2 regions of the Brevibacillus nitrificans genome follow, and region 1 is predicted to be linked to the other one. Evidence: riboswitches for the same ligand, from Rfam matches in the RefSeq annotation. Region 1 holds a riboswitch; the other holds the start of a gene.

Evidence for each region. Region 1 has a riboswitch for cyclic di-GMP ahead of EDM59_RS13465 (methyl-accepting chemotaxis protein). Riboswitches for the same ligand answer to the same signal wherever they lie in the genome.
Region 2: another riboswitch for cyclic di-GMP. It lies ahead of yfmT (benzaldehyde dehydrogenase); the one in region 1 lies ahead of EDM59_RS13465 (methyl-accepting chemotaxis protein).

The regions. Positions count from the first base shown of each region.
Region 1 covers NZ_RHHU01000009.1:17,667-25,778, reverse strand. Annotated here, with positions in the region: gene EDM59_RS13475 (bifunctional diguanylate cyclase/phosphodiesterase) at 1-1,863, opposite strand, end outside; gene EDM59_RS13470 (GGDEF domain-containing protein) at 1,918-3,012, opposite strand; gene EDM59_RS13465 (methyl-accepting chemotaxis protein) at 3,114-4,844, opposite strand; cyclic di-GMP riboswitch class II at 4,923-5,006, opposite strand; gene EDM59_RS13460 (GGDEF domain-containing protein) at 5,232-5,873, opposite strand; gene EDM59_RS13455 (sensor domain-containing protein) at 6,037-8,112, opposite strand, start outside.
Region 2 covers NZ_RHHU01000017.1:190,282-198,393, forward strand. Annotated here, with positions in the region: gene EDM59_RS24125 (DEAD/DEAH box helicase) at 1-747, shown strand, start outside; gene EDM59_RS24130 (Lrp/AsnC family transcriptional regulator) at 1,022-1,456, shown strand; gene EDM59_RS24135 (LysE family translocator) at 1,458-2,135, shown strand; gene EDM59_RS24140 (hypothetical protein) at 2,234-2,473, shown strand; gene EDM59_RS24145 (RsmF rRNA methyltransferase first C-terminal domain-containing protein) at 2,567-3,979, opposite strand; gene EDM59_RS24150 (hypothetical protein) at 4,064-4,816, shown strand; gene EDM59_RS24155 (methyl-accepting chemotaxis protein) at 4,847-5,785, shown strand; cyclic di-GMP riboswitch class I at 5,903-5,986, shown strand; gene yfmT (benzaldehyde dehydrogenase) at 6,071-7,528, shown strand; gene EDM59_RS24165 (methyl-accepting chemotaxis protein) at 7,673-8,112, shown strand, end outside.

The sequences.
Region 1 (8,112 bases):
ATGGTTCCAGCGAATCAACGCCTCTACTGAAATGATTTGCCCGGTGTGCACATCAATCTGCGGCTGGTAAACGACGAGAAACTCGTCCCGGGAAAGAGCTTTGTGCAGATCATGCTCCAAAACCAGTCGCTCGAGGAGCTGCTTGTCCATCGTGGGATGGAAGCGTTTAAAGCGCTGCCCCTCTCTTTTTGCTTCATTTTTGGCTATTTGAGCGTACTTAACCAGGTCGCTTCGACTATGCCCATCGTCTGGACATACGGCTATACCGATGCTCACCGTGATATTTAAAAGGAGATGCTGCAGCGCAAATGGCTCCCTCATGATTTCTTGAATGCGTTGGCTAATCGAAATGGTTTCTTCGTCTGCCTGTGAGGAAGCTACGAAGAGGGCGAATTCATCTCCCCTCAACCGACTAAAGAACACCTCTGAAGGAAGAGCCCCGTGAATACGGCTTGCCACGGTCTTGAGAACCAAATCCCCAAAAGAAATACCCAGTGATTCATTAATCGATTTAAATCGATCGATATCCAGCAAGAGAATGGCTACTTTACTCCCGTTATTTTGCTCGAGGACATCCGATAGCCTCTCTAAAAAGAATCTCGCATTGGGAAGCTGCGTGAGTTCATCGTGGTTAGCCATGTACGTAATGTACTCCTGATCCCTCTTCTGTTGACTCATATCGCGGAATACCATGATGAAGCCCTTATTGTTACCGTTTTCAATGAAAGGAGTGGTGATATAGGACCCGGGAAAGGTTGTTTTGTCTTTGCGAATATAGAAGCTTTCATGCATTTGATTTAACTGGATGTCAGTGGTTCTCATGGAGGCTGTATGTTCGACATGTTGATGGGAAGGAAGCGTGGCATCCGCCTCTTGGATGAGATGGGAATAATGCATCCCGACGAGCTCATCTTTTTGCCATAGCAGCAATTGCTCTGCCTTTGGATTGACAAACGTCACGTTCCCATCCATGTCCATGACGATGATCCCTTCTCCCATACTAGACGTGATCGTATGCAGGAACCGTTCTTTTTCCTGCAGCTGTTCCTTTGCTTCCTTTAGCTTTTGATAGGGTTCTTTTACGGAAACATAATACAGCGCAGTAAATACAAAGTAATAAGCAGCTAGCTGAAAAAAATGACCGGTTAAGTTCGCCATATCATACACACTCATATACGTTGTGAATAGGAAATCACTGATGATCAAATACACGGAGCCAACCAGCAGCATGAGATGCAGAGTAGATGATGAACGAAGTGTCTTCAAACAAAAAAATATACATAACGACTGAATCAAAATGGCCAAATACTGCAGCGTATTTTTAACAGCAGTAGTGCCTGCACCTTCTACGACCACCTCAGGCAAAAGCTGATTGGGATCAAAAATTATGAATATCCAGATCAGAGAATAGGCAAGAGAAACGCAGTAGGCCATCCATCTATGAAAAGGCAGTGCCTGCTTTTCTTTTGCAAACACGAAAAGCAGCAGCCCGATCGCAAGGGTCAGACGGGAGAGCAAATAAAACCAAGTCGCCTTATAGGCAGAGCTTTCCGATAGAAAGTATGGCATTCCTTTATAGGAAAGGGCATGGAATATCTCTAGCACCCCAACTGACAGGAAAATAGCGCCCATCCAAAGTCGTTTTTGAGAAAAGACATGGGGAAAAAACATCCATGCCTGAATCGCGATTGCAATCGATGAAACAATTAAAAGAATTTCGATCATTAGGTGAATCATCACATAATTATCTTTTCCAAAATAGCCGTACCACTCTTGCTGAAAGAATAAGACAGCACCGAGAAAGAACAAGGAAAATATGCTAATCCAACGGTTCTTTATCACAAGCTCAACTGATCCTCGCATCCTAGGAAAGCCTCCTCCCTTACCGTTTCCATTCCAATCATCCTGGGGTAATCCTTATATGTCCCTCGCATAGTTTGTTTGGTTCCGCCCATTTTTTTTGGAATCGTAAAGGGACTTATCGGCTTGTTCAACCGCTTTTTGAAACATCTTACAGTCCGTCATTTGCGAGACACCGATGGAAACCGTCACTTTCAGCAAATGCGTTCCCTTTTCTGTATAAAACGAGCTTGTTTCTACCCTTTCCCGAACAGCTTCCACCAGGGAGACCATCGTTTCCTTTTGATCAACAGCCAAGAATAGAATAAACTCTTCACCGCCGTACCTTCCCACGACTACATTATTGGCATCATACGCATATGCAACCTCTGCTATCACATTGGAAACCCCTTTTAAGACCAAGTCACCCGTTACATGACCATATGTATCATTAATCGTTTTAAAACGATCAACATCAATCATGACAATAAACATTTGCTTCGTAGATTTGGTGAACGCTTTTACTGCCTTTTGAAAGTACCGAATATTATATAGCCCTGTTAAAGGGTCATGATCTGCATCATATTGCAGTTTTTTCTTTACCCTTCGATCTCTTTCGGCATTGACAATAAATAGGCAAAGAAGCAAGGCTGTCAGCACATAAGAAGCATAACGGACAAGAAAGATCTCCTTGAAAACACTCCAGCCATCGGGCACGAAAATAATGATGGGGATATCAGAAATGAACCAGCCTATGGTAAATAAAAAGACTATCGAGACCGGATGAAGGCCAGCGCCTTGGATGGATCGATACACAAGAGCGACGAAAACAGGAAGAATCATGCCAAAAACAACACCGGGAACGGAACCCTCTCCCCCCAAAACCAGCCTCCAAAGAGCTGTTATGAGTAAAGTCGGAATCGCTAGTTCCCACCCCCACCTGACAGAAAAAAATACTAATGGAATGAGGCGGAGATCAAATCGATATTCCCCATATTGAATAGGAAGATAAAACATACCGATGACCGAGGAGGATATGACGATTATCCTGCCGATTTGAGCGAAGGAAGGAGTGAGTCTATTCTCATTGTTGAGTATTTCCACCATGCATAAATGCATGAAAAAAATGATCGCGATATTTGAAAGAGTGGACTGAATCACTGCATTCATCATCCCTCCTCCTCCTGATTTGAATTTCGATTTGAAGATCCCCCTTGCGCAGGGCAAGGGGACAGGTAGGGTGACACGTGCATGATTGCGCTATAACCCAAAAGTTATAGTTCGGATTCTAGTTGTGAAAGCAGCGTAATGACATGGTGAGAAGCTTCTTGAAGCTGTTCAAACGCTTGCTGCGCACCTAGCAGATTGCCTTTTTCATAGGATTCTACTGCTTGCATGGCAAACTGATGGACAGCCTTATGCGGTTCTTCAAGTTGTCTAAAGGAAGGCTGGTCTTTGACTCGTTGCGGCAACTGGCCATAATACCAGGCCCCAAGTCTACAGTTTTTGTGAGAGGCTGCTTGCTTGGCATCGATATTTTCCATACCTAATAGCATGTTATAGATCTTCCATTTCCAGAGAAGATGGTCCGTTTTCGCGACTCGGATAATGTCTTTATAATTCAGCCTCACATTGATGCTAAAGAAGGTATTTCGGTATTCATCCATTTTCTTGCTGAGTTCAAAGATGATTTCTGCCGTTTGCTTGGCAACTTCTTGTGAGTGCGCGCTCAGATCAAAAATAATGGAATTTCGATAGGCGATATCCATCACAGAAGACGTTTGTTCTTCGGTCATCGCGGCAATTTGGGAAGTGGATTGATTGATTTCCTGCATCGTGGAAACGATGGTTTGCAGCTCTGAGTCGGCAAATTGTGCTTCCTTCACGCTTTGCTCTACCAGTTTTCCGGTTTCACCGATTTGCTGGGTCACATGCTCGGAAACTCTTTGCAAAGAGTCCATATTGGCTGTAATCAGAGCGATCTGCTCCTTCGTATGTTCAGCCAGCTTTCGTACCTCTGAAGCTACAACGGAAAAGCCTCTGCCGTGTTCCCCTGCTCTCGCTGCTTCAATACTCGCATTTAAAGCGAGTAAATTGGTCTGATCCGCTATTTCGCGAATGATTTTCACAACGCCTTGCGTTTGCTTGATTTCGTAATTCAGCTGGGTCACGCGTTCTAAAACTTTATCGTACACACCGCCCACCTGTTGAATGTCAAAGAGAGCGCTATTGATGACTTGCTTACTTTGCTCTGCCGATTGAACAGCTTCATCCGTCCTTTCGGCTACTCTGCCTGCATGCTCCGCTACCTCTTGAATAGAGGCACTCATTTCTTCCGTTGCCGCCGTTACACTATGGCTTTCCTCGATCTGCTTATCCATTCCGGTAATCAGCTGCTTCGTCGTATCCAGCTCGGTCAATTGATTCAGCATGTCGGATATTCCGATTAAGAAGGACTTAAACGTCTCCTCCATGTACACTTCCACGATTAATTGCTGATCAAAAGCCGCCAATTTTTGTACCGATAGTACACTCTGAAGCATCCGATCCGGTTTCGTGTGCAGTTTTTCCATCAGGATGGTTGTCATAATCTGAATTAATAAGTGATGGGCAGAGATAAAATGCTCGGCGGTCAGATGAATGCGGCTGTGAACTTGACCAATAATGATTCTGGTCGCTACGTATTCTTGGTCCACTTCTGCAAGAAGGAACTGATCCAGGTATTTCTCCATCGTTTTACGCAGTCGATCCACACTCGAATTGTGCACAATGATCTGATGAAGATGATCCATCGAAGTAATCGCCCCGTAAAACTGACCAACAATCTCAGCCTTGTACGGAGTTAGAATGTGAGCAGCTTCTTTTATATGTAAGAGCGTATCTTGATTGATCCCCATAAACGCCAATCGATCTTTCACCCGCTCACCAACGTCGGAAATGTTCGTAGAACGAGAATTCTCCAAATACGCTTGCCACGATTTTGATTTTTTATGAAAAAAGGACATAAGCTACCTCCGATAATTTCAAATGATGGATCCTAGACAGAGAAATTTTCACACAAAAAAACCGACCTTATTTTTGCGAACAAATAGGGTCGGTTGCACTACTCGCTCCCTGCCATTCAAGTGCCCACATACGAATGACAGATCATCGCTTCCACGGTCATTTAGTTAAGTTGAGGTCATAATTTTTGAATACTGCAGCGCTTTAACCAATCAAAGTTATTATAGTCGTATTTGCCTATATAGTCTGTGAACACATAGTGAAAAGGAGCGAAAAAAATCAATCCTTTCGTTTTTGATTCTTTTTACCTATTACTTAATACCCTGTTTCCAATAAACGAAACATCCCAAGCAACATTTTTTTGAGCCAAGGCTGCAGGCTATCCTGTATCAATTGGCTTTCTTTTTCTTCTTGCGATACATCCGGGTATCCGCAGAAAAGATCAAGTCACCTACGTTCCATGCATCGTCAGGGTAGATGGAATACCCAATTGAAATGGATACGGGGATTCGAAGACGTTTTGAAAGCTCCGCACATTTGTTGTGGAAAAACTCGATTCGATTTTCTGCCTCGTGCCTATCGATCCGTGGAGATAACAGGAGAAATTCGTCCCCTCCTGAACGCGCTAAAATATCCCGTTTTCCTGTGTGTAAAGCCAACACGCGGGAAATGAGCTGTAGGACCTCGTCCCCTTTGGCATGTCCATATTGATCGTTGATTTGCTTGAAATCGTTTACATCAATGACAAAAATACAAAGCTTCGCTCCTTTTTTCCGACTGAAACGGAGCTGTTTATCTGCCTGTCGATCAAAATAGCGTCGATTAAAGACGTTCGTTAAAGCATCCCGATGAGCGAAATAAACGGACTTGTCATATTTGCTCCCAAGAAACCACGCAAATGCAAGGGCAACGAAGGCTGGAATGGGAATGAAGTGAGGAGGCTGTCCTAGATAATACTGAACCATCATGCGTATAAACAAAATCACAATCAATACGAATAACGTAACGGTTATTCTCCCGGTATATTTCATATATGCTGCCTCACTCGCTCAGTCTTCGATTTGGAAAAAAATTCATACGCCCACCAATAAAAGATTATATTATGACTAAAATAAAAGGAAAAGCAGGGAATTTGGCACGCGAAACAAAAAGCCCGTATATGCGCGATATACGGGGCTTGTTTTCCAATCGTCTTCAATTTCGTTCCGCTAAAAACTGCTCAAAATCATCCGTCGCCAGCGGTCTGCTGAACAGGTAGCCTTGCCCGTGAGCACAGCCGTTTTGCTGCAACGCTTCTGCTTGGTCATCCAGCTCGATGCCTTCCGCGATGACGTTCATCTGCAAACTGTCCGCAATCGTCACAATCGCCTTCACGATCGCCTGACTCTCCTGATTATGGTGAATATCCCGAATAAACGATGCGTCTATTTTGATTGTATCCACTGGCAAGCTCTTGATGTAGCTAAAGGAGCTGTAGCCAGTCCCGAAATCATCGATCGAGATGTGAATGCCCGCTTCACGCAGCTGCTTGAGAACTGCCGTCGCTTCTTCCATTTTGACAAAAATGCTCTCGGTAATTTCCAGCTCCAGCCACTGTGCCGACAGCCCAACCTCTTCCAATACCCCTATAATTCTCTCTACCAGATCCTTCTGGAAAATTTGCCGCGCGGATAGGTTTACGGACACCTTTAGCATATGCCCTTGATCATGCCACTTCTTGTTTTGCTTACAAGCTTCTCTCAGAATCCACTCGCCCAGCTCGAGGATCATCCCGCTCTCTTCTGCAATCGGAATGAATTTGCCTGGAGAGATGACTCCCAGCTCCGGATGCACCCAGCGTACGAGTGCTTCCATTCCCGTCAGCTTCTGGGAGCTGATATCCATTTTTGGCTGGTAATAGACGTGGAATTGCTGCTGGTCAATCGCTTTGCGCATCTCGTTTTCCATCAGGATGCGCTCCAGAGATTTTGCCTCCATCGTTGGATCGAAAAACGAATATCCGTTGCGTCCTTGCGATTTCACGGAATACAAGGCGGTGTCGGCTCGTTTCAGCAGGTCCTCCGCTGTATCGCCATCCTGCGGAAACAGCGCAATCCCGATGCTGCACGAGATATTCACCAGATGTCCACTGAGCTCGAACGGCTTCTGCAGCTGTCCCATGATCAAGTCCGCGACTTCCTCCGCTCGCTTGGAGTCGCCCTGCTGGCCTAGCAGGATCGTGAATTCATCCCCGCCCAAACGTGCCACCATGTCTGACGGCTGTATGCAGGACTTTAGACGCTTCGCCATTTCGACCAGCAGCAGATCTCCGATATCGTGCCCGAAGGAGTCATTGATGTCTTTGAAACGGTCCATATCGAGAAACAAGACGGCCAGGTTGGACTGGAAACGCTTGCCCTGCATGATTTCCTTTGTCAGATGCTGGACGTACATCCGGCGATTCGGCAGGTCCGTCAGAGAGTCATGATAGGCCAAATGATGAATCATTTCCTCCGTCAGCTTGCGTTCCGTAATATCGCGCGTAACGAGAATCAGCTTGGTCACGTTGCCCTGTTCGTCGAAAACCGGACTGGTCTTCGTCTCCGTCCAGACCGCAACCGCACGCTCGGATTTGATGCGGCATTCCGCCATGTAGCCTTTTCCCGTGGAATACGTATAGCGGATCGCATAGCTCATGATGTCCCGATCCTCTTCCACGATCCATTCGAGCAGATTTTGAAACTTTTCAGCTGGCACATCGTGTTCCCACAGCGTTTGATGCGAAGGCGACAAATACAGAAAATCCCCATCCGAATTGATCACGGAGATGATGTCGGACGTATTTTCGGCGATGATCCGATACCTGGCTTCGCTCGCCAGCATTTCTGCCTCCATTGCCTTACGGTCGGTGATGTCGTTGCGAATAGAGACGTACTGATAGATTTTCCCCGCCTGATTCATAAAGGGAACAATCGTCGTGTCAACCCAGTACAAGGAGCCATCCTTCGCTTTATTCTTAATTTCCCCGCGCCATATTTGACCCGATCCGATGGTGGCCCACATGCTTTTGAAAAATTCTTTGGAATGATGACCGGAATTCAACAGGCGGTGATCCTGCCCGATCAGCTCATCTCGACTGTATTTGGATATGCGGCAAAATTGGTCATTGGCGCTCTGGATAATGCCCCGATGATCCGTGATCGCCACAATGGTGGACTTGTCCAGCGCTCTGCGTACATCAGCGAGATCCCGCAGGGCACGCTTTAGTTTTTCGTCTTTTTCTTGCAGCAG
Region 2 (8,112 bases), on a different contig from region 1:
ACCCAGGTGCGGGTACAGCAGCTGACGGCACGCCTGCAGGAAAACGGACTGTCTGCACAAGCGCTGTACGGTGATTTGTCGCAAAACAAACGGGAGCAGCTGATGAAGCAGTTCCGTGATATCCGCTTCCAATACTTGATCGCGACCGATATTGCGGCACGCGGCTTGGACGTGGAAGGCGTTACGCACGTCATCAACTACGACCTGCCAAATGACGTAGAGAGCTACATTCACCGCGTCGGCCGTACGGGTCGTGCAGGACAAAAAGGAAAAGCGATCTCGCTCATCTCTCCGCGTCAGAAAAACCTGATGGGGCGCTTTGCGAAAACGACCAAAGCTACCATCGAGGAAAGAATTTTGCAAGCAGGCCGCCATCTGGATGAAGGTCGTCGCCAACGCGCTGAAGAGCGGGAAGCACACTTCATTGAATTGCGCGAGCAGCAGCAGAAGGAACTGAAGAAGGAAAAAGACAAAGAGTTTGCACCGATTCGCGAGGCGATCAAGAAGAAGACGAAGGTCAAGCCTGGCTACAAGAAAAAGCTGGCGCGTGAGCTGGACGAACTCCAAACGAAGTACGAGCAAAATCGGAAACGTGCGGAAGCAATCGCCGCGCGAAAAGCAGGCAAGACTGCTAAACCAGCTGGTGCTGGAAAGCCAGCGAAGGGTGGAGCTAGCAGACCTGGAGGCAAGAGCCAGGGAGGAAGGCCGTTCCGTCCACCCGCAGGAAAAGGCAATTCAAGAGGGTAAAAGAATGATGACAAGCTGTCCGGAACTGGTAAAGTCCGGGCAGTTTTTTTGTGCAACGAAGGCTCCGCCTAAAAGCTTGGCGGAGCCAAGTTTTCTAATAGGGATAGCCATGCTGGTTGCGACCTTACTTTTTAAGGAGAAGGGGCCCAGATGGGGAAAAATACGAAAATAATGAAGGGAAAAGGAGCGAAATCCTGAAAAATTATCGTTCTTTTCGTGCATGCACCTAATAATTGAAAGTCTTGGTATAATCGGAAAAAAGGAGGCGGTACGGATGGATCAAATGGATCAGGAAATTTTGCAGCTGCTTAAAATCAACGGCAGGATGACGAGCTCCGAGATCAGCAGACAGGTGCATTTGTCCGTACCCGCCGTATCGGAGCGCATCCGCAAGCTAGAGGAGTCAGCCGTCATTGATCTATTTACGGTAAAGCTCAATCGCGAGCAGATCGGCCAGCAGCTCCTTGCCTTCATCATGGTACAGCTGGAAAAGCCCGAGCATGTGGAGGAATTTCGCAAGGTCATTTTACAGGCGGACAGTGTATTGGAATGCCACCATATGGCGGGTGCCTACGATTATATGCTCAAGGTAGCGCTGTCAGGAACGAAAGAGTTGGAGCGCCTCATCTCGGAGACGATTAAGCAGGTGCCGGGTGTCGTCAAGACGAACACGATGATTGTGCTCTCTTCCATGAAGGAGGAGATGTGAGATGACGGCTGTATGGAACGGCTTGCTTTTCGGCATGCTGCTGCAGCTGTCGGTGGGGCCGGTTTGTCTGGCTGTTTTGCAACGATCCATCTCCCTCGGCTTTCGGCAAGCGTGGTGGATGATTGTCGGGGTAGCACTGGTCGATGCTGCATACATGGCAGGAGCGATTGGCGGGCTAGCGTTGATTTTGCAGATAAACATGGTCAAGCAGCTTGTTGTAATTGGCGGTGCAGTCATCCTGATTTGGTTTGGGATGGGAAGTATTCGGGCAAAAGTCCCGGATACAGGTGTCGTGCAGGCAGCCGCTTCGGGTACCGCTGACAATACCCTGTTGTCCATGCCTGCGGCGGAGCGAACAGAAAGGGAAATCGGCAAGGGGAGAAGCTTTCTCTACGGAGTTGGCTTGACGCTGACAAATCCGCTGACTATTCTTTTTTGGGCGGGCGTATTTGGTTCGCTGATTTCCTCTCAAACAACGTCGGCTGGTGGCCAGCTGATTGGCTTCGCAGTGGGGTGTGTCCTCTCTACGCTGCTGTTTCTTACAGGGATCGCCAGGCTCGGTACCTATGCGGCTAAAATGCTTCGCCCTATATGGCGGAAACGAGTGAATATCGCAGTCGGTATTTTTCTCATCGGGTTTGCTATTGTTCTTTTCTTTCAAAATCGTTGGTCCTTTTGAAATAGTGTTTTCCACCTAACGCAATGGGGTAGAATATAGGTAGATAGGACCCTTTGTGCAGACCGCAACAAAGTACGGGGTGTGAGGAGAGGCACGCGATGAAGGATTTTTGCTTGAAATGTGGCAGCGAGATGAGCCCTGGGGAATACACCTGCAAGGTATGTGGGCAAAACGATATGGATGAATATCGACTGATTCGAAATTACGTCAGGAGCTTCCCGAATTCGAATGCCATGCAGATTGCCAATGCAACCGGCATCTCGGTATCAAAAATCTTGCGCTATATCAGGGATGGCTCTCTTACCGTCGTGGACAGCCATACCCGTCGGGGAAGATAAATCGATAGAAAAACAAGCCCACCGCAAAAGCAAGCGTGCTTTTCAGGCAGTGGGCTTATTTGGCGTTTCTGCATTTTGGGATAATAGGAAGAGCTAGAGCCAACGCAAACCTTTAGGATAATGGTTTTTCAGCTGACCGTCCGCCTGTTTTCCCCATCCCAGTGAAAATCCGTCTACGGTAATCAGTGTCCAGCCGTTGCTGCCTTCCCGGCTGAGCGCTTCTCCCTTCAAATAGCGAAGCAGATCGGGATCCTCCGCGGAGAAATCAGCAGAGCGTGCTACCTCCTGCGCAGAGAGGGCAAGTGCCAGCGCATGGCTAGGTTCGAGTCGGTTCTTTTTCACCGTTCCCAGGTGCAGGCCGACACGCAATACTTTGATGCCGTCCCAATCCAGCTCGGGTGCTGGTGAGTAGAAAAGTTGCTCACCAAACAGCAGGAAGGCGCGATCATCTTCCAAATGACGCGATAGGTGGGGAAGCACCTCTGCCGCAAAGGCGCGCCAAGCAGCGATGGCTTCCTTGCGTCCGGCTGGAGCTGATTTGGCTCGTTTTTCTTTCCGCTTTTTCTGGACCTCTACCGGCTGATCGGCATCAGCGCTTTTGTGCAGCTTGGCGAGGTAGTGTCCCTCGCCGCTGAGCAAATGCGGCCAAAGCCTTGCTGTTTGCGCCAGCTCATCATAGACTGGCGTTGCCCACTCGGGGTGCCCAGTGGAAAAATGCTCGGGATGCGGTAGCGGGATGATCGAGAACTCCGGGTGGCGCTCGAGGAAGATCGTCATCGATTGCTCGTTTTCCAGAGGGGCGAACGTACAAGTCGAGTACACGAGCGTCCCCCCTGGCTTAAGCATAGCCGCAGCTGCATCGAGAATATCGATTTGCATCCGGTGGCATTCGAGCACTTTATTCGGGGACCATTCGTCGATCGCTTCCGGGAGCTTGCGAAACATGCCTTCTCCTGAGCAAGGCGCATCTACGAGAATCCGGTCGAAAAATTGAGGGAAGCGTTCCATGAGCCGCTCTGGAGTTTCGTTGGTGACGACTGCGTTTGGCACGCCGCAGCGCTCCAGATTTTCCGAGAGGATACGTGCGCGCACCGGATGTATTTCATTGGCGATTAGAAGACCTTCGCCTTGCAGAGCAGCAGCGAGCTGCGTGGACTTTCCGCCGGGTGCTGCGCACAAATCCAGGATGGTTTCGCCAGGCTGTGCCTCCAGACATTCTGCAGCCGACATGGCGCTGGGTTCCTGCAAATAGTACAAGCCGGCGGAATGATACGGATGCTTGCCCGGTCTCATCCCTTCTTGATAGCGAAAGCCGTTGGCACACCACGCAACCGGCTCCACAGGAAAGGGGGTGAGGGCGAGAAAGCGTTCGCGCTCGATTTTCAGAGGGTTCACGCGCAAACCGTGAAAGACGGGTTGTTCGTATGAAGCGGCGAATGCGTCGTACTCGTCCTGCAGCAGGGCCCGCATCCGTTCTGTAAAAGCAATAGGTAAAGATTGTGTCATAGAAGCCTCCGTTGTCAGAATTTGGCCGATGGGTAGAGGAAAAGATAGAATCATGGCGAATCTTAGAAAATGAGGTGAGAGCATATGAAAGGATCCCGTGCGGAACGCTACCGCTCCCGGCGGAGGAACGACTCGGAAGTCAGCCGGTTTTGGATCATGGGGTTGCTTTTCTCACTGCTGGTGCTTGCTTTTGAATTTTTGATCGAGATTCCCGCCGACGCAGATTGGCTGCAGGAGATGGAGATGGCGCTGTTTTCCGCCAGCTTTACCTTGCTTGCCTTTTATCTGCTAGGGCTTACGTTTGTATTTTCTCGCGGGCAAAGGGTTGGGAAGATCAATCACCAGGTCATTATCTACGTATGGCTGGGAGCGATTCTGTTTCACTTGTTCCTGCTCATCAGCAACTTGTCCAATCAGCATGTCTACAAAGCAGGGATCATCTTATTTTTAGGCCCATTGTTCTTGACTGTCTACCATTTTATCACGTACTTGTCCGCATTGCGCGAGGAGCGTGCGGAACAGGAAGCGGCTACGGGTGCTTCGATGGAGCGCGTCGCCTATCAGATGATTTTAGAAGGCAGCAGGGTGTACAGTGAAATCAATCGATTGAAGACGGAGTACCCCGAAATCGAACAAATGCTACGTGCCAACGACTTCCACAACAAGCTGGAACGCTATGCTCTGGAAATGCAGCAGTATTTGCAGGTCAAGCAATTCGAGCGCAAGGACGTGGAATTGTTGGAGGGCCATTATTATTTTCTGGAAAACCTGCTGACATTGGCAAAGCAGCATCCAGGGATTATCGAATCCCGTCAATTTGCTCGTCGTGAAGACTAATGGTTTGATGGCAAAGGAGAGAGTAGAAACATGTTCTGGAAGAAAGAAAAAGGTCAGGCAGAAGCACAGACAGCAGTAGCGATTGCAACAGAGGAAACACAAAGTCAAGATGTGTGGAAGAATGAGCTGCAAGCCCTTTATGAACAGATGGGAGAAGCTCTTTCGCAAAATGGGGAAGTAAATGCCCAGCATGGGAAACTCATACAACTGGTTGCCCAAATGAAAGGCGTCATCGAAACCATCAAGTCGATTAACGAAAGTGATGACGAATCAGCGAGCCAGCTGCATGTTCGGGGGGAACGCCTGACTACCATCAGCCAGCAATCTATGCAGCGTGCAGAAGCGGGAAAATCCGCGATGACGGAAGTAGTCGAAGTGATGAGTCTCTTGGATGCAGAGTCAGTCAATACGGCGCGCTCCATGAGCCGGCTCGAGGATCGTTCCTCGGAGATCACCAGCATTGTCAAGGTGATCAGCGACATCGCCAACCAAACCAATTTGCTGGCACTGAATGCAGCGATCGAGGCTGCACGTGCTGGTGAGCAGGGCAGAGGCTTTGCCGTGGTAGCAGATGAAGTGCGCAAGCTGGCAGAAATGACAGCGAATTCGACCAAGACAATCGCAGAGCTGATCGGAAAAATTCAGGAAGAGACAAAAGAAGCGCTGGCGAACAGCGAAAAGAACAGTTCAGCGATCAAAAACGGCCTGTCGATCAGCCGAGATGCCTCCGGCAAGATGGAGGGAATTGTACTGGCTTTCCACGAGGTAAGCGTAGAAGTTTCCGGTGTCATGCAAATCATCGAGCATCAAAAGCAGTTTGCGGATGAAGTAGCCAAGCAGGTAGGGGAAGCCGTTCTGCTGCTGGGTGATTTAAATCAGGATCTGGCTTTGCACGTGAGCAGATCGGAGGAAGTGGCGCAGCTGCTGCAAGAGAGTATAGAGGATGGAAAGCGCGTACTCTCCGAATAGCTTTTTAAAGTATGACTGCCTTACCTATTTTTTATTTGACTATTCAATCGAGAAGTCTATAATCGAAAGTGGACTAACCAAAAAATTCCTGTAACTTGACAATTCGACAAAACATTCGCTATGAATGGGCAAACCCATTGAAAGGTGGGGACGCAAAGCCACGGGCCTACGGATCTTCTCTATGGCAGCCGGGTTGCCAACTAGCAGGTTTTTTCATGCTGTCTAACGGCTCCCTTCTGGCGATGGGGGCCGTTATTTTTTTGGACAAGGGAGAGGAGAAGGGATATGTCGATTCTACAAGCTTTGAACAAGCAATTCATCAATGGGGAATGGAGGGACGGACTCGCTTCACGGAAGCTGCCGGATCTCAATCCGTACAACGGTGAAGTCATTACCGAATTCCAAATGGCTAGCTTGCAGGATATCGACGAGGCCTATCAAGCCGCTGCTCGTGCAAAAAAGGAATGGGATGAAGTGAATCCCTATGTCAAGTCGCGGATTTTGGAGCGTGCGGTGGACTACATCGATGCTCACGAAGAAGAAATCATCGACATCATTATCAAAGAGCTCGGTGGGACACGCCTCAAAGCGTTTTTTGAAATCGGTCTGGTGAAGGACATTATCCGGGAAGCGGCGACATTCCCCGTGCGCATGGAAGGCAAAATTCTCCCATCTCCTGTCGACGGAAAAGAAAACAGGCTGTATCGCATTCCAGCAGGAGTAGTAGGGGTCATCAGCCCCTTCAACTTCCCGTTCTATCTGTCCATGAAATCTGTAGCTCCGGCTCTGGGGGCAGGAAACGGCGTTGTGCTGAAGCCGCATGAGCATACGCCGATCATGGGTGGTACGCTCATCGGAAAAATCTTTGAAGAGGCTGGCCTTCCCAAAGGCTTGATCAACGTAATCGTAACGGACATCTCGGAAATCGGAGATGGATTTGTGGAGCATCCGATTCCGCGCATTCTCTCTTTCACAGGCTCCAGCCAGGTAGGCAGCCATATCGCACAGGTCGCTGCCAAGCATTTCAAAAAGGCGATTCTGGAGCTGGGCGGAAACAGTGCGCTTATCGTACTGGAGGATGCGGATATCGAGTACGCTGTCAACGCAGCGGTGTTCAGCCGTTTTACTCACCAAGGCCAAATTTGCATGTCAGCCAACCGTGTGCTCGTCCATCAAGACGTATACGATCCGTTCCTCGATCAATACGTGAAGAAAGTGTCCTCGCTGAAAGTGGGAGACCCGTACGATCCGGACACCGTCATCGGTCCCTTGATCAATGATCGTCAGGTGAAGAGCCTGATGAGCACCATTGAGGAGGCGATCAGGGAGGGAGCGACTCCGATCTTGAAGGGCGAGGTAACAGGAAACGTCGTAGCTCCCACCATTTTGACGGATGTCACAACCGATATGGCCATCGCCTCCAAGGAGCTGTTTGGACCTGCGGTATGCATTTTCAAATTTGCGTCCGAAGAGGAAGCGGTTCAGATGGCAAACGAAACGCCATTTGGACTCTCAGGAGCGATTCATACGCGCGATCTGGAGCGTGGAGCACAGATGGCGAAGCGAATCGAGACCGGGATGATCCATATCAACGACGGTACGATTAACGACGAGCCGATTGTCGCGTTTGGCGGAGAAAAGCATTCCGGTCTGGGACGTTTGAATGGGCAGTGGAGCCTGGAAGAGTTTTCGACGCTCAAGTGGATCTCCGTTCAGCATAAGCCTCGTCAATTTCCTTATTAATCATGTAGAGTTAGGTGGTCAGCGATGAAGACAGTGGAAGAATGGGAACAAACAGATCAGGAACAAACGTGGGAAGCGGCGGACAGCACTCAACCGACAGAACCGTCCGAATCCGCAGAAACGGCAGAATTGCTAGAGGCTTTTATGAAAGTGGCTCCGTATCTGAACGACTTGATTTCCGATGATGTTACGGTGGGTGTCTATGATACAGAGAAGCTGCTGATGAATATTCCGGGGAAGACATTTGCTCTGCAGGTGTCACCTGGCGATCCTTTGCAAGAGGGAGATATCATTACGACTGCCATCCGTACGAATACGCATCAATCGATGATCGTGCCCAAGGAGCTGTTCGGGTTTCCCCTGATTGCCCGTGCTGTTCCACTTCATGACAAGCAAGGGCGTGTAGTCGGGGGCGTCGGCATCGGTTCCAGCATGGAGCGGGCAAATGTTCTGTACGAGATTACGGCTAATCTCTCCAGTGTCGTAGAACAGGTAAGTGCGACGACAAATAGCATGGCGTCCGAAATCGGCAAATTAAACGAGCAGATGCGCGCCATCTCCGTTCAGGCCAAAGACGTCAGCGA